2 regions of the Tatumella ptyseos genome follow, and region 2 is predicted to be linked to the other one. Evidence: predicted binding sites of a transcription regulator. Region 2 holds the regulator's gene; the other holds the start of a gene.
The links. The regulator LexA, encoded in region 2, represses DNA repair genes until DNA is damaged. The targets are predictions, from matches to a motif close to TNCTGTATGTACATACAGNA.
Positions count from the first base shown of each region.

Region 1 (8,998 bases), 1.5 Mb from region 2:
TGAAATAAAGGAGTTACTGATAGAGATATTGCTGAAAAGTAAATTTAATTATTCATAATATTCCATAACGTAACCCTTTACTCTCTTCATACCCTTTATCGGCTTCTGAATAACAAAGTTTACGTTTTTTTATTGCTCTAGAAGGTGGCTGGCAAAGACTACACACAAAGCTTCCTTTTGGTTGATGAGCATGATTAATAAACTGCCCTTGGCACTGTCGGCAGGCGGATAGTTCAATCATTCCGCTCTCCGCAAAACGGATTAACGTCCATGCACGAGTTAATCCTAGTAGCGGTTCATCACCTTCCTCATCGGCAGGACACTGCTCTAGATAGAGACGATAAGCTAAGATAAGGCAGTCAACATCCGACTTCTCAGTCTGATTGCGTAGAAATTGCCATGCATGATAAAAAACGGTGGCGTGAATATTGTGTTCCCACGTCATAAACCAGTCCGTTGAGAAAGGCAGCATACCCTTAGGAGGGGGAGTCCCCTTAATCTCCTTGTATAATCTTATTAAACGTCCGCGACTTAATACCGTCTCATTCTCCAGTAGCTGTAATCTTGCCCCCAATCTGATTAATTCCATTGCAACACGAATATCGTGCCCCTCTCTGAGTACGCTTTTTTCTTTCATGATATCCCCACTATTGTCTTATTCTTTTATTATTACTACGCGCATTTAATAAATTACTGGCTAGCATAATACCTGTGTGGATCTGCTGTAGGTCATCGACTCGAGAATCTTGCGTCAGTTTTTCAACCACTTCTATTTTCTCAAATCGAAACTTACATATAAGTTGGTTTGTTTCGGCAAGTTTGACTAATTCATGTAGACTTAGTCCCATTATTTTTTCAGCTAACTCTCCTTCCATTCCAAGCCGATAAAATGCTGAATATTTATCTTCTTTAAGCATTCTTTGCGCTAAGAGAAGATATGATAAATTGATCCCATAGATTTGTTTGACAATATCTGAATTATCCATATTTTCCTCAAATAATTATCTAATAATAAATAAAATACAGGCTGGTAGTATAAAGATATTTTATTGGTCTTTATAATATTATTAGAAGTTACCTTGTTATCAATAATTTCACAATACACATTATTAAACATTTAAGTTTCATATTGATTTAGATCATATAGATTAAGAATGGCATTAAAGTTCACGAGATGGAGTTATATTAAAAGCAGAGTAGAAATTAAATCATCAGTAAAAGATATCTGATCATTTTTATATTACTTATATTAAAATAGCTTGAATATATATAAAATAAAACACCACAATCTGCGAGATTAAAATAGTAATTAACAAACATAAAGTAATCAATAGTATAAGCTAAGTGATATTTCTGCTCCTGTTCAATTCATTGATGGGAATATTGACCCATGTTTTTTTAAGGAGCAAGGTTAGGACGTGATATCTAAAAAAAAACCATAAAATAAAAGTTAAAATCCTTATAATTTTATAGGGGGAATATTAAGATTTTTTCATATTAGAGCGGAATCTCCTATCACCGCAGTGATAGGAGATGGCAATTCGTTAACGCCCTATTTTGTAGAGATCGTCTAAAAAGGTTTCGCGCCAACGAGTAATAGTTTGATGGCTGAGAGTCTCCATCATGATTGCGTGCCGCCGAACGCGCTCTTCTTTACTCATGGTCGTCGCATGTAAAATGGCCTTCGCCACCTCATCGCGATCATAGGGATTCACCAATAATGATTCGGTCAGCTCACAGGCTGCCCCAGCGAATTTCGATAGGATCAGTACACCAGGGTTAGACGGGTCTTGCGCAGCCAAGTACTCTTTGGCAACCAAATTCATCCCATCGCGTAGCGGCGTAATCAGCGCAATATCTGTCAGCCGGAAAATTTTCATTAATAGACGGCGATCAAAGTGCTGGTTTAGGTAATAGAGGGGCGTCCAGCTCATCGTGCCGTATTTCCCATTTATTCTGCCTGCTTCCGTTTCGAGCTGATGACGTATCGCTTGGTAGGCTTGCACCTCACCGCGCGAGGTCGGCGCGATCTGCGTGTAGCGGATATTTCCGCGGTGCTCGGGGTATTTTTCTAGGAAACTTTCATAAGCAAGAAACCGCTCTGGGATCCCTTTTGAATAATCTAAGCGCTCGCAGGCAATGATATTTTTGGCATCACCGAGCTCTTGTCGAATAGCCTGCATTTTCGGCGGAAGTGGACCTTCTGCTAATTTACGAATGCTCTCGGGGTCAATGCCAATTGGATAATCGTGGACATGGAAGGTGTTACCATAAGCTTGATAAACGCCCTCTTCTAGCGTCACCAACTCCGTCTCATGGCCAATCGCAGCTAAAAACGCTTTCGCATCACGTTCTGTTTGAAAGCCTAGTAAATTATAGGCGGTCATTAATCGTAAGATTTCTTGGTAGTCCGGTAGCGCCATCAACACTTCAGGGGCTGGGAAGGGAATATGCAAGAAAAATCCGAGTGGATGTGAGCTACCCTGCTGACGTAGCGCCGCCGCAAAAGGTAATAAATGGTAGTCATGCACCCACACCACATCATCTTGTTGCAGCAGTGGAGAAAGTTTAGCTGCGAGTAGTTCGTTGACATGTAAGTAGCCTTCCCATGCCTCACGCTGATATTCGACGAGATCGAGGCGATAATGAAAAGCAGGCCAGATCACGGTATTCGAGAATTGGCTATAATACAGGTCGTAATCATTTTGGGTCAGTGAGCAGGCGGCATAGGTGATATTTTTCTCTTGCTCGATCTGTAGAGGCTCCTCCTCCCCCGTAATTTTACTGATTTCTCCGTTCCATCCGAACCAGAGTCCGCCCTGCTCTTGTAGAGCATCCAATAATCCGACGGCTAATCCACCGGCTCCATTTTTACTGTTATCAGGGAGTGCGATACGGTTGGAGACAACCACTAATCTACCCATGCTGTACACTCCTCATTTTATCTAGATCAATATTATTGTTGGCTAAATCATCTAACCACTGGTGCAGGGCTATCACGTTGGGTAATCGGTGGATCGCTTCGCTCTCACCACTACCAATTTTAATAGAAATCCCATGTTGCTGGTTCACATACTGGAAGCCGGCTTCGTCCGTGATATCGTCGCCCAAAAAAACTGGAATGCGGCCTTTAAAGGGAGGGGTTTGCATAAGGAAATTTATCGCCTTACCTTTATCACAGGCACGCGGTTTGATCTCCCACACACACTTTCCTGCTTGGACTTTAAAATCGGGGTAACGCTCCACGATATTCTTGGCCAATTGCTGCAATGCCGCCTGCGCGTTAGGCGCTTGTCGGTAATGTAAGGCAAACGCAATGCCTTTCTCTTCTAAACGTACGCCCGCCAGCGACGTAATTTCCCGTGATAAGTACTGTTCAATGTCGCCAAGCTGCTGCGCATCGACATGCGTTATCGTCAGTTCACCGTTGAGTGTGCGGATTTCGGCGCCGTGGATACCTGCCGCCGCCCCGTGCAGTGGGTAGGTTAACGCATCAATTTGGCTTAACGGTCGCCCTGAAACAAAAGCGATGGCTCCCCCTGACTGTTGGGTTAATTGTTTAAGATCAGCCACTGCCGAAGACGGTATTGATACGGCTTCTGGTGTCGCTTGAAGGTCAGCTAGCGTACCATCGATATCAAAAAAAAATGCGTAGTGATTTTGTCGGCATCGTTGCCGCAGTTCATTCATAAATACTCGCTTTCTTTGGTTGCGCATCGCGGTGAAGAGCCTACTTGTTATGTGGGATCAACGCCTCTCACTCAGTTATAAAAATGTAATAATTAAGAATATTATGTGATTCATTAATGTTACTAAGTATAGACTCAATCTCGACGATTGCGCGGCGAATCAGAAAGTTACCTAATTAATAGGGCAAGAACGGCTCCGACTGCACAATCTGCTCATGGTCACCGTGAAGACATTCCGCTACTCTAGGGGGATGAAAAATGACGTTAATAATGAGGTCTATATGGCAACTGAATATGCAATTATTGCAGGCGGCTGTTTCTGGTGTACGGAAGCCGTCTTTCAAAGCTTGAAAGGGGTGTCGTCTGTCGAAAGTGGTTATACCGGTGGCGCGTCAGCGGATCCAACGTATGAACAAGTCTGTAGCGGGTCGACTGGCCATGCAGAAGCCATTCGTATTGGTTTTGATCCTGAGCAGATTAGTTATGCCGATCTCCTCGCGGTGAGTTTTGCTACCCACGATCCAACCCAGCTTAACCGCCAAGGTAACGATATCGGTACGCAATACCGTTCCGCTATTTTTCCTCTGGATGCTGCACAACGACAGACCGCTGAACAAGCGATCAAACTGGCCCAGCAGGATCACTCGCAACCCATAGTCACCACGATTGAAACCTTTACCCTGTGGTACCCTGCTGAAGATTATCATCAAGATTATTGGGATCGCGTAGGAGCAAACAATGGTTTCTGTATGGCAGTGATTCCACCTAAGCTACAGAAGTTACGTAAGAAATTTGCAGATCGGGTTAAGGATTAAGCTGAAAAAGCACGACATTCCGCCGAGTCGCTCAGCTCTTGAGCGGATAAGTAAAAAGCGTGAAATAGTACTTGACCGTTGCGGGGCGACTCCCTATAGTAGCGCCCCGTTAGCGCTGCAAAGCTTAACAAACAATTTGGTGAGGTGTCCGAGTGGCTGAAGGAGCACGCCTGGAAAGTGTGTATACGGCAACGTATCGAGGGTTCGAATCCCTCCCTCACCGCCATATTCTGTAAAAGAGTGACTATAACTCTTTTCCCATTAGCACTTCCATGCTAATGACGAAACCCAGTGCTATTGGCACTGGGTTTTTTTTGACTTAATTTCTTTCTTCCGCGCCCCATATTTCCTAAATAACGCTTTCCATCATAGGGTTATGCAAATCTACGCGTTTGGGACTTGCACCTTTCAGTAAAATACAGATACTGTATATATTTACAGTATTAATCTGAGAGGCGATGACAATGTTATGTTATCAACCTGCACGTATTCGTGCGCTCCTTGAGCTACCTTTGTTTATTAGTCGTATTCCTTGCGGCTTCCCCTCCCCTGCTCTGGACTACGTTGAGCAACGTATCGACCTTAACCAACTTCTTATCAGCCACCCCAGCGCGACCTATTTTGTTAAAGTGAGCGGTGACTCAATGATTGATGGCGGGATCAGTGAGGGAGATATGCTGGTGGTCGATAGCGCCTTGACCGCGAAACAGGGCGATATTATCGTTGCCTCTTTAGCCGGAGAGTTTACCGTTAAGCAGCTGATGCTAAAGCCCACTCTGCACCTCCTACCATTAAATACAGCTTATGCCGCTATTCCTATTGATGATGCCGACCAATTCGAAATTTTTGGTGTCGTAAAGCATGTTATCAAAACGCTGAATCCCTAATGTTTGCGTTAGTTGATGTCAACTCGTTCTATGCTTCCTGCGAAACGATCTTTCGTCCCGATCTTCGCGGTAAACCAGTGGTCGTACTAAGCAATAATGATGGTTGTGTTATCGCTCGCTCCGCAGAGGCCAAAGCACTGAACATTCGAATGGGTGAACCCTATTTCAAACTTACACAGCAAACCTTTCCTCAAAAAATAGCGGTCTTTAGCTCTAATTACGCCTTATATGCGGACATGAGCCATCGCGTGATGACGCTATTGGAGGAGATGGCCCCGCATGTCGAAATTTATTCAATCGATGAGGCCTTTCTTAACCTTACTGGTATGGCGGCATATGGCTCGCTAGAGCAGTACGGCCAACAGGTACGACAACGTATTAAAAATGAAGCACATCTGATGGTCGGTGTCGGCATTGCGCCCACTAAGACACTGGCGAAGCTCGCCAATTATGCCGCAAAAAAATGGGTAAAAACCGCAGGTGTGGTTGATCTCTCCTCGCCACTCCGACAAAACAAATTACTGCCGCTGGTGCCGGTAGAAGAAGTCTGGGGCATTGGCCGTCGATTGAGTAAAAAACTTCAACAGCTCGGCGTTTATACTGCCGCCGATCTTGCCAAACAAGATACCCAGTTTATCCGTAAATCTTTTTCGGTCATTGTTGAACGAACAGTACGCGAATTACGCGGCGAGCCATGCTTAGCCCTAGAGGAGTTTGCACCGGTAAAGCAGCAGATACTCTGTTCCCGCTCATTTTCTCAGCGTATTACCGACTACCGCCAGATGCGTGAAGCGGTCTGTAATTATGCCGTCCGGGCTGCCGAAAAATTACGTATTGAAAAACAGTATTGTCGCCAAGTAGGCGTTTTTATCCGTACCAGTCCGCATGCTGTCGGCGAAATTTATTATGCGAATCAACTTACCGGTCAACTCCTCACGCCTTCTCAAGATACGCGCGATATCGTACGACTAGCCCTTTATCTACTCGATCAAATTTGGCGCGAAGGCCCACGCTATATGAAGGCAGGGATTATCTTAGGCGATTTTTTTCAGCAAGGTGTGGCGCAGCTTAATCTTTTTGATCCGCTAGCCCCTCACGCTAACAGCGACGCATTAATGCACGTTGTTGATGGGATCAATCAAAGTGGCAGAGGAACGATTTGGTTTGCAGGGCAAGGAATTCAAAAATCGTGGGCGATGAAGCGAGAGAAATTATCCCCTGCCTATACGACCCGTTACCAAGATTTACCTTGGGTAAAGTAAGGCGTCTACTGCAATTCAGTGATGAGCGTCTTCATGAGCGGCATCGCCTCTAAGGGCCGTAATGCCGTTACGCCCGTCCCCGCCCAACACACTTGGTAATCGGCGACGCCTTGCGCACTGGCGACCTTATCCAATTGCTTGGCAAGAGCGTAACTATAAGGATAGTCCGCATGGGGAGGACGTAGCGGGCTGTCAATATCTTGCTGCCAACGCCCTATAACCCCGCGAGCAGGTCGCCCAGAAATGACATCCGTAATTTGCGTCCCGGTCGCCGTGGCTAAACGTTGTCTTAGCGAGTCGCTCGCGGCAGACTCTTGGCAGGTAATAAATGCAGTCCCCAATTGTGCAGCACTCGCCCCTTGGGCTAACAGCTCATTAATTTGTCCTCCCGTCATTACGCCCCCTGCGCTAATAATAGGTAGCGAGACCTGTGGCGCTAATTGCTGTAATAACTGCTGAGTACTCAGTCCCGCATCACAAAGCGGGTCGAAAGTCGCACGGTGCCCTCCCGCTTCGATCCCTTGCGCAATAATCGCTGAGCACCCCTGCTGTTGGGCATAGAGTGCCTCACTGAGCCGTGTCACACTCACCCAATAAGGGATTTTCGCATGCTGTAAGGCTTGCAGGATAGACTTAGGTGGTAGACCAAAGTGAAAACTGACGACTGCTGGGCGGGTGGCGAGGATGACATCGAGTAACTCAGGCGAGTCAGCAAAGGAAGCATAAGGGGCAACAAGCTGCGAAGGCACAGCCTGCTCAAATTGCGTAAAATGCGCTGAAAGGTACTGGCACCATGCTCGGCTTTTAACCGGATCCAAGGGTACGGAACGGTGACAAAAGAAGTTGACCTGAAAAGGCTGACTGGTCAGCTGTTGCGTCCCCCTGATTGCGGCCTCAGCCTGAAAAGCATCACAAGCACCTAGCCCTAAGGCACCAAGCCCTCCCGCCTCAGAGACCCGGCTGGCCAATAGCGGTGTGGTTATGCCAGCCATCGGCGCTAAAAAAATCGGATAACGTACGCCTAACTGAGTGAGTAACGACATACTGAGTCCTTGTATAGCTTACTGATCTCGCCGGTAAAGCATCTCGATACAGTCGAAAGTATAGTTGGCGGCAGGCGAATAGTGGGTATCATTGCGCACGCGTAGAAAACCTTGTTTAAGATAAAACCCCTCAGCATTAGGGGTAGAAGAGAGGGCAATAGTTTCTACGCCTTGCACTAGCGCCTCTTGCTTTATACGCGTCATAATGCGTGAAGCGAGCCCTTGCCCCATTGCTTCAGGCAAGGTAAACATCGCTTCAACACGCTGCGTCTTGATATCCAAATATCCTGTCGCTAGCAGCCGACCTTGCTCTTTCTCTGCAACATAAAAGGGATTGTGCAATATCGCCTGTCGATAATCACTAGGCATTACCTCTGGCGTCCACGCGGTGATGGCAGATAAGGGGTAGCAGGCTTGGCACTGTGCAACTAGCGCTAGATTACGGATACGCCAACAGACCTCGGCCTCGTCCCCCCGCGCTCTTCTAATCCTTATTGTCATGCCTCTCCCTCGATAACGACCAATAAAAAACCGCCCTACTGGGCGGTCGACAACATAACTTATTATTGATAGGCAAGCAGTGTGCGTTGACAGAGTTCTGAGCGAACACAGTCTTCTGCTCCAAAGCGTACCACCCCAACTACCTCATCATCAGAAAAACGCTGCATCGCATCGGCAAGCCCAGACTTAACGCCTGCTGGAAGGTCGCATTGGGTAATATCACCGTTAACAATCACAGTTACGTTTTCCCCTAACCGAGTGAGAAACATTTTCATTTGCGAGGCGGTGACGTTCTGTGCTTCATCAAGGATCACGAAGGCATTTTCGAACGTTCTCCCCCGCATGTAAGCGAAAGGAGCAATTTCTACTTTCGCAATTTCAGGGCGCAAACAGTAGTGCATGAAGGAGGAACCCAAGCGTTTGACTAATACGTCATAGACCGGGCGAAAGTAAGGAGCAAATTTTTCAGAAATATCGCCAGGGAGGAAACCCAAGTCTTCATCGGCTTGTAATACAGGGCGAGTCACAATGATACGCTCTATATCTTTATTGATTAAGGCTTCTGCAGCTTTCGCTGCGCTAATCCACGTTTTACCACACCCCGCCTCGCCGGTAGCGAAAATTAACGACTTGGCAGTTATCGCCTGCAGATAATGAGCTTGTGACGCATTACGCGCGACGATCGGTTGGCGATCACGGGTATCCCGTGCCATGCCAATGGCATCAAGGCCACTCATATGAACTAAAGAGGAGACTGATTCTTCTTCGCGTGAACGATGGCTACGCGCATCACTGCGAAGA
Region 1 covers NZ_CP130649.1:1,778,312-1,787,309, forward strand. Annotated here, with positions in the region: gene flhC (flagellar transcriptional regulator FlhC) at 53-637, opposite strand; gene flhD (flagellar transcriptional regulator FlhD) at 648-986, opposite strand; gene otsA (alpha,alpha-trehalose-phosphate synthase) at 1,545-2,924, opposite strand; gene otsB (trehalose-phosphatase) at 2,917-3,690, opposite strand; gene msrA (peptide-methionine (S)-S-oxide reductase MsrA) at 3,971-4,504, shown strand; tRNA gene QJR74_RS08430 (tRNA-Ser) at 4,643-4,730, shown strand; gene umuD (translesion error-prone DNA polymerase V autoproteolytic subunit) at 4,969-5,391, shown strand; gene umuC (translesion error-prone DNA polymerase V subunit UmuC) at 5,391-6,653, shown strand; gene QJR74_RS08445 (NAD(P)H-dependent flavin oxidoreductase) at 6,659-7,696, opposite strand; gene QJR74_RS08450 (GNAT family N-acetyltransferase) at 7,715-8,197, opposite strand; gene phoH (phosphate starvation-inducible protein PhoH) at 8,260-8,998, opposite strand, start outside.
Region 1: umuD (translesion error-prone DNA polymerase V autoproteolytic subunit) is a predicted target of LexA. The motif match lies at 4,928-4,947, and genes of this name have one in related genera.

Region 2 (8,998 bases):
GCGGTAAAGGTTCACCGAAGTTAACAAAGCCTTCGCCAAGATTACGCAGTTTTCTTAACCCGCGAATCATCTGTACAAAGCCTTCCTTTTCTTTCGCTGCGCCGCGTAATTCTTTGGCATAAGTCGCGACTTCCATCACATGCTCATAGCCAATATAAATAGGTACTAAGGTGATAGGGCGATTGGTACCCCGTAGCATTGCTTGTAAGGTCATGGTCAACGTACCCGTCTTAGGGTCTAACAGACGACCTGTTCGCGAACGCCCACCTTCAACAAAATATTCTACGGAGTAGCCGCGGCTGAATAATTCTCCGAGATATTCACGGAAAACCGTAGAATAGAGTTTGTTACCCTTAAAGGTTCGGCGAATGAAGAATGCGCCCAAGTGACGGAAAATAGGGCCAGCTGGCCAGAAGTTTAGGTTAATACCGGCCGCAATATGAGGGGGCACAAGTCCTTGGTGATAAAGCACATAGGATAATAAGAGATAATCCATATGACTACGATGGCAAGGGACATAGACCAGCTCATGGCCATCCTGTGCCAATTGGCGAATGCGTTCTCCGCCATTGACGGTAATCCCTTTATATAATCGGCTCCATAACCAGCTCATTACACGGTCAGTAATACGGATCGCTTCATAGGTGAAATCGGCCGCAATCTCTTCCATCATTTCAACGGCGTTCTTCTGAGCTTCATCCAGTGAGATTTTTTTAGACCGTGCTTCGTCTTCGACGGCTTTTGCGATAGCAGGCGATTGTAGAAGCTTAGTAAACAGCTGTTGGCGAGCGGGTAAACTTGGACCCACGGCAGCCAGTCGTTGACGGGCGAAATGGATGTGGGCAACGCGCGCTAATTTTTGCGCAATCGACTTATCGGTGCCGTGCTCGTCAGCCATCTGGCGCATCGAGACTTTAGCGGAGAAGCGTACAAAGCTATCACGACCCAACCACAACACGGCAAAAAGCTTTTGTAATCCATTCAGTTCACGTAAGGATGGGCCAGGTTCGCCATTAATTTCACGGGCAGGCGCTCGGCCAAACATCACGGAAACGGGGACCAGCTGTACGTCTAATAGAGGGTTATTTTTGTGAAGATCCAAATAGTCATGGAAAATTTTAACCGACTCTTGATTAGGCGTAAAAGAAGGGAAAACTCGGGGGCCATCATGCATAAAAACATAGCGTGGTAAGAGTACGCCATCTATCTCGACAGGATGTAAGGGATCGGGCAGATCATGTTTTAAGCACTGCGTCCGTAAGGCGAGTAAATCCGTTTTGGAATCGTACGGGAAAACGTACATAATAGGACGCGTCGAATCGAGACCCAGCTCAATGACTGGATCACCAGGAATTACCCGACTTTTAACGATAAAAGAGAGGGGTAAGTTTAGTAATTTATAAAGTAATTCACGCCAACCTGACATAGTTGAATTCATAGCCTCTTAAATGAGCAAAGCGCTGCCATGATAACAGAAAGCTTCGCGAAGATCTGTCCACTAAAAATGTAATATCGGGCTCTATCACAGCTCTAGAAGGAGAATACCGTTAATGACTAACCAAGTTACCGGGCTACGTCGAATTATTAACGCAGCTGGTTATTCATGGAAAGGTTACAAAGCTGCTTGGAAGTATGAGGCTGCTTTTCGACAAGAAGTCGTACTTGGCATTATTGGTACATTTATTGCCTTGTTACTCCCCGTATCGGTGCTTGCCAAGCTGGTTTTGATTGGTTCAATGGTGTTAGTGATTATCGTTGAAATAATAAACAGTGCGATTGAAGCGGTAGTCGACCGGTTTGGTGATGAGTGGCATACACTCTGTGGTCGTGCTAAAGATATGGGATCTGCAGCAGTGTTGCTCGCATTACTTTGGTCATTAGTGGTCTGGATAGCATTACTCGTTGAGAGTTGGCACTATTATTTCCATTAGCCCAGTCCAATTTATCCGTGATGCTGGTTTCTATTTATAAAATACCTGTATATACTCACAGAGACTGTATAAACAACCAGGGGGTCGGATGAAAGCGTTAACAGCAAGGCAACAGCAGGTTTATGACCTGATTCGTGATCACATAAATCAAACTGGTATGCCTCCGACCCGTGCGGAGATTGCTTCGCAACTCGGTTTTCGCTCGCCTAATGCGGCGGAAGAACATTTAAAAGCCCTTGCGCGCAAAGGTGTTATTGAGATTGTCTCAGGGGCTTCACGGGGAATTCGCTTGTTACTGGAAGAGCCAGAAGCTGAAGGCCTCCCCCTGATTGGACGCGTCGCAGCAGGGGAACCGATCCTTGCGCAAGAACATATTGAAAGCCACTACCATGTCGACCCCGCATTATTCAAACCCAATGCGGATTTTTTACTTCGCGTAAGTGGGATGTCGATGAAAGATATCGGCATAATGGATGGTGACCTTCTCGCTGTTCATAAAACACAAGAAGTTCGTAACGGACAAGTTGTTGTCGCGCGTATTGATGATGAAGTGACGGTGAAGCGTTGGAAAAAAGAGGGAAGTACCGTTCATCTTCTCCCTGAAAATAGTGAGTTTAGTCCAATAGTTGTTGATACCCGCCAACAAAGTTTAATGATTGAAGGATTGGCGGTCGGTATTATTCGTAATGGCGAATGGCTATAGGAAAACGTTGATGCTGAAAGGATTTACGGTAACGGATAAAAAGCTCTGGCAACTCGCCGTACCGATGATCCTTTCCAATATTTCGGTCCCTTTACTGGGGCTTGTCGACACCATGGTGATTGGACACTTGAGTAGTGAAGTCTACTTAGCCGGTGTGGCGATTGGCAGCAGTGCGACAAGTTTTGTCTTCATGTTATTTCTGTTTTTAAGAATGGGGACGACAGGAATGACAGCGCAGGCTTGGGGAGAAAAAAATCAGCAGAAATTAGTCCAAGCACTTTTTCAGCCTCTAATCCTCGCCCTGTTTGTTGGATTTATCTTCGCGCTGTTCCGTCAGCCGATTACTGAACTAATTCTAAGTGTAATGGGTCCTCAGCAAGCAACCCATCATCAAGCGAGCTTATTTCTTTCTATTCGTTGGCTTAGCGCTCCGGCCACCTTGGTAAATATGGTGATTCTTGGCTGGTTATTAGGCGTGCAGTATGCAAAAGCACCGCTTATTCTCTTGATTGGGGGGAATGCGGTAAATATTATTTTGGAACTTCTCTTTGTCTTACATTGGCATTATGCGGTGAGTGGTGCCGCCGCGGCGACCGTTATTGCAGAATATGCTAGCCTGCTATTGGGCCTCTATTTAGTCTGGCGGGCAGCACAACAACGCAACCTATCGCTTATTCCCCGAATATCGCAATTAGGTCATGGGCTAGCTCGGCTTTTCCGCTTAAATCGCGATATCTTATTACGATCATTACTCCTACAACTTTGTCTGATCAGCTTTACCATTATTGGCGCGCGATTGGGAACGAATATCGTTGCAGTCAATGCGATATTACTGATGTTTTTGACCTTTACCTCCTATGCACTGGATGGATTTGCGTATGCTGTTGAATCCGTGGCAGGAGAGGCCTTTGGCGAGCGAAATGCCGACGCCTTATCCGCTATTTGGCATTCAGCCTGTAAGCAAGCTATTACCGTAGCATTACTCTTTAGTGGTGTTTATGCGCTCTTCGGCCAAAACATTGTTCAATTGCTTACCTCCATCCCTTCACTGCAGCAAGGTGCTAACCATTATCTGTTCTGGCAGGCAATTTGTCCGCTAGTGGGAGTGGGCTGTTACCTACTCGATGGCTTATTTGTGGGAGCAACGCGTGGTCGAGAAATGCGGAATAGTATGCTGATCGCAGCCATAGGTTTTGCGCTAACGCTATTATCTGTGCCATGGATAGGTAATCATGGTCTTTGGTTAGCACTCATGGTGTTTTTGGCGCTACGTGGGATGACGCTAGGCTATGTATGGCGCCAACACCAGCAGCGAAATAGTTGGTTCGATCTTAGCCGCTAAATTAAGCGCGTCCCGCTTTACGCTTAGGTTCTACCACGTTCTGATGGTCGTGGTGGCAATGTTCTGGATCTTCACACTGTAAAATAGCACTGCATTGCTGACATAACCCGTGGGCTTCGATAATACTATGACGAAGCGTAAAGCCAGCCTCAATAGATTGTTCCATAATCCATTTTTCTACTCCTTCCGCAGGTTTTTCCGTAACCGAAGCACATTGGTCACACACCAATAGCATCGAGGTATGAGAAGGGTGATCGAAATGTGGACACACCACATAACTATTGTTTGATTCGACACGATGAATAAATGCCTGTTCGAGCAAAAAATCTAACGCTCGGTAAACGGTAGGCGGCTTGGCTTGAGGTTCACTGAGGCGTAATTTATCCAGAAGATCGTAAGCACTGATCGCGTGGGGGTGCTCAATCATCAAACGTAAAACTTCTGCGCGTTGTGCCGTTAATCGAACACCACGCTGAATACAGAGTTTCTCAGCCTCAGCGATTATCTTCTTAGCAGGAGATGGCTGCATAAAACGCCTCAATCGTTAAATTCATTGACTCGATTCTAGCACATATCTTTACCGAAGCGCAGAGCATGGCTTAGCAGTAAGAGGGGCTCATAGGTTATTCATTGATAAGTTATTGTAGGGTAAGTTTCAGCAGCGTATAGTATGATATCTGACTTTGGCAAGGATATTACCGACCATGCATGACCTTAGCGATGAATTTGAACGTGCAAATGAAGCACAATTCTTCTTAAAATCGATTAGCAATCCGAGCCGTTTATTAATTCTTTGTGCATTGATGAAAACACCTGGTTTAAGTAATAGTGAAATCGCTACGTTATGCGGATTGAGCGTCTCCTCAACCTCTCAGTACCTGGTAAAAATGATCGATATCGGGATCTTAGAAAGAAAAAAAACAGGTAAAGAAACGCATTACTCCATTAAAGATAATCGTGTCATTGAAGTATTAACCATCCTGAAAAAAATATTTTAGCTTAACGCCGGAGTGACTCTCTTGCCGGCTTTAGGCTAACTTTCCCTTACTACGTACTAACAATATCAATCTCATGGTTTGGATGGCGTCTCGCCATCTTTGTTTATGTGGTATAGTAAAAAGTCTCCTAAGGAGATGTTACACGCCTCATCAAGCATCGGCATTGCTGGGGAAAATTACCCGCAATACGATGATTTAAAAAGACTAAAAAATGTTAGATAAAAACAGCCCTGAAGAATTACCGGTCCCTCATCGCCAAGCCCCTTATACCAGTAATCGTTTTTCCGTTGCTCCCATGCTCGATTGGACGGATCGTCACTGTCGTTATTTCTTACGGCAACTTACACAACACACTCTGTTGTACACCGAAATGGTGACGACTGGTGCGATTATTCATGGTAAAGGCGACTACTTAGCTTACAGTGAGGAAGAACACCCTGTTTGTCTACAGCTCGGGGGAAGTGATCCACATGATCTTGCCCATGCGGCTCGTCTGGCTGAGGCTCGAGGTTATGATGAAATTAACCTTAATGTTGGTTGTCCTTCTGATCGTGTACAAAATGGTCGCTTCGGCGCCTGTTTGATGGCTGATGCTGGATTAGTCGCTGATGGCATCAAGGCAATGAAAGATGCGGTGTCAATCCCTGTAACTGTTAAAACCCGGATTGGGATTGATGAGCAGGATAGTTACGCTTTTCTGTGTGACTTTATTAGTACCGTCGCAGACCGCGGTCAGTGCGATACCTTTATTATTCATGCCCGAAAGGCTTGGCTATCAGGATTGAGCCCGAAGCAAAATCGGGAAATACCGCCATTGGATTATCCAAGGGTGTACCAGCTAAAGCAGGACTTTCCACAGTTGACGCTGGCGATCAACGGCGGGATCAAAACTATCGAAGAAGCAAAAGAGCATCTAACTCATCTTGATGGTGTGATGATCGGTCGAGAAGCCTACCAGAATCCAGGTATGTTGGTGGATATTGATCGCCAATTATTCGGTGCAACGACGCCAACAGTAGATTGTGTGGCAGCGGTTGAAGCCATGTATCCTTACATCGAAAAAGAGTTAGCTCAGGGTACTTACTTAGGGCACATCACTCGTCATATGTTAGGTTTATTCCAAGGCATACCTGGCTCACGTCAATGGCGACGCCATCTTAGCGAGAATGCACATAAAGCAGGGGCGGACGTTACCGTGTTGGAGCAAGCCTTGGCAAAAGTTTCGCAGCAATACCGAGAAAGTGTGAGTTAAGTTAAGTTTTTCTTAATCATGTTCTGCGATGATAGCTATCAAGCGCTTGAGTATTCATGTGCCCTGTACCCTACATTTTTACATTAAAATTGCCTCCCTGTTGGGAGGCTTTTTTTTATGGAATGAGTAGGCATGCCCCACTGGTGGTGCGGCTCTCTAGACTACGGTGTGCTTTGGCAGCGTCGCGTAACGGAAATTGTTGACTCTCAGGCACACTAACATCAATTTTTCCATCGCTGATTAAGCTGAACAGGGTAGCACTAGCCTGATCAAGTAATTCGGGCGTCGTGAGATAGCCATTGAGTGAGGGCCTAGTTACAAATAATGACCCTTTCTGATTAAGTATCGCCAGATCAACGCCGGTGACCGGCCCAGATGCATTACCAAAACTAACTAATAAACCACGGGGTTGCAGGCAATCTAACGATGTTTGCCACGTCGCTTTACCTACCGAATCGTAAACCACTGGTACTTTCTGCCCAGAGGTGAGTTCATGGACGCGTTTCACGATATCATCTTGCGAGGTGTTGATGGTGGCCCAGGCACCGGCTTCTCGCGCCCGTTGTGCTTTATTTTCCGAACTCACGCAACCTATTAGATTAGCTCCTAAGGCTTTAGCCCACTGGCAAGCAATAAGCCCCACGCCGCCGGCTGCAGCATGAAGTAATACTGTTTCTCCCGACTGCACTTTATGCGTCATATGGAATAAATAATAGACAGTTAACCCTTTTAGAAATGACGCGGCAGCACTTTGGTAGCTGATTGAATCCGGCAAGATGACGGCTTTAGACTGATCGACATGGTGATAGTCGCTGTAGGCCCCTAAACCTGACTGGCAGTAGACAATACGGTCCCCAACTTGAAACCGCGTAACTTGACTCCCTACCGCAACGACCTCACCCGCAGCCTCCGTGCCTAATCCCGAAGGGAACTGGTTCACTGGGTATAAGCCACTACGAACATAGGTATCAATATAGTTTAGACCGATAGCATGATGGCGAACGATAATCTCGGTTTCCTTCGGTTGCTCGACATCGTAGGGGGCCCAACGTAACACTTCTGGCCCGCCATGTTGGTGAAATTCAATACGATTTGCCATAGATTCTCCAAAGCGATAGGGGCGTTTTCCCCAAGACTTGGGGCGACAATTAGCGCGAAAACCGTATAATGGGCTCGCCCCTTACTGACGACTGGTATCAATACTATGGCAGGAAATAAACCCTCTAACAAACCGACGCCTCAAGATAAACAACTTGAGGGGATAAAAATGCCGCCACACTCTGTGGAGGCTGAACAATCGGTATTAGGCGGGCTAATGCTCGATAACGAGCGCTGGGATAATGTCTCGGAGCGCGTTGTTGCTGAAGATTTCTATAGCCGTCCCCATCGTCTTATTTTTTCAGAGATGCATCGTCTACTGGAACAAGGGCAGCCGATCGATCTGATCACGCTATCCGAATCCCTAGAACTACGTGGTGAATTAGAGCTCTCTGGCGGGTTTGCTTATCTCGCTGAACTCGCCAAAAATACCCCCAGTGCCGCGAACATTGGAGCCTATGCGGATATAGTTCGAGAACGAGCGGTTGTACGTGAGATGATCTCAGTAGCTAATGAGATCGCCGATGCAGGTTTTGATCCGCAGGGTCGCTCTAGTGAAGATCTTCTCGATCTCGCTGAGTCGAGTGTCTTTAAGATCGCTGAGAAACGGGCCAATAAAAATGAAGGCCCGCAAAATATTGAACAAATTCTAGAGGCCACGATCAATCGTATCGAGGCCTTGGTTTCAACCCCACATGATGGTGTTACCGGGGTGGATACGGGTTATCAGGACCTGAACAAGAAAACTGCAGGGTTACAAGGATCGGACCTGATTATTGTCGCAGCTCGTCCATCGATGGGTAAAACGACTTTCGCGATGAACCTCTGTGAAAATGCGGCGATGTTGCAAGATAAGCCAGTATTAATTTTTAGCTTAGAGATGCCTAGTGAACAATTGATGATGCGTATGCTGGCTTCATTATCACGTGTCGATCAGACTAAAATTAGGACAGGCCAACTCGACGATGAGGATTGGGCGCGTATCTCCGCAACGATGGGGATTTTGCTAGAGAAAAAAAATATCTTTATCGATGATGCTTCTGGCCTAACACCGACAGAAGTGCGTTCGCGTGCGCGAAGAATCTATCGTGAAAATAATGGGTTAAGCATGATCATGATCGATTACCTGCAATTGATGCGTGTTCCTGCCCTGACTGAAAACCGAACCTTAGAGATTGCTGAAATCTCACGATCCTTGAAAGCCCTCGCGAAAGAACTCAATGTGCCAGTCGTTGCGTTATCACAGTTGAACCGTTCTTTGGAGCAACGAGCTGATAAACGCCCAGTCAACTCAGACCTGCGTGAGTCGGGGTCGATCGAGCAAGATGCCGACTTGATCATGTTTATTTATCGTGACGAGGTCTATCACGAAAATAGCGATTTAAAAGGTATCGCCGAAATTATCATCGGTAAGCAACGTAATGGTCCCATCGGCACGGTTCGACTGACCTTCAATGGGCAATGGTCACGTTTTGACAACTATGCGGGACCGGATTACGACGAAGAATAGTGATAGCGCAGACTAAAATTGACTTTTGCGAGATTACATCTTCTTTCTTGGTGCAAATGATAATAAGGTAGGGTAACGCTAACCAAGGCGCTTATCGTATTTAGCCCCCTGATGGAGATTTCTACTGTGTTTCAGAATGTTGATGCTTACGCTGGCGATCCAAT
Region 2 covers NZ_CP130649.1:315,434-324,431, forward strand. Annotated here, with positions in the region: gene plsB (glycerol-3-phosphate 1-O-acyltransferase PlsB) at 1-1,426, opposite strand, end outside; gene QJR74_RS01650 (diacylglycerol kinase) at 1,551-1,931, shown strand; gene lexA (transcriptional repressor LexA) at 2,020-2,634, shown strand; gene dinF (MATE family efflux transporter DinF) at 2,645-3,976, shown strand; gene zur (zinc uptake transcriptional repressor Zur) at 3,978-4,505, opposite strand; gene QJR74_RS01670 (ArsR/SmtB family transcription factor) at 4,681-4,974, shown strand; gene dusA (tRNA dihydrouridine(20/20a) synthase DusA) at 5,186-6,226, shown strand; gene QJR74_RS01680 (NADPH:quinone reductase) at 6,342-7,325, opposite strand; gene dnaB (replicative DNA helicase) at 7,431-8,834, shown strand; gene QJR74_RS01690 (amino acid aminotransferase) at 8,961-8,998, shown strand, end outside.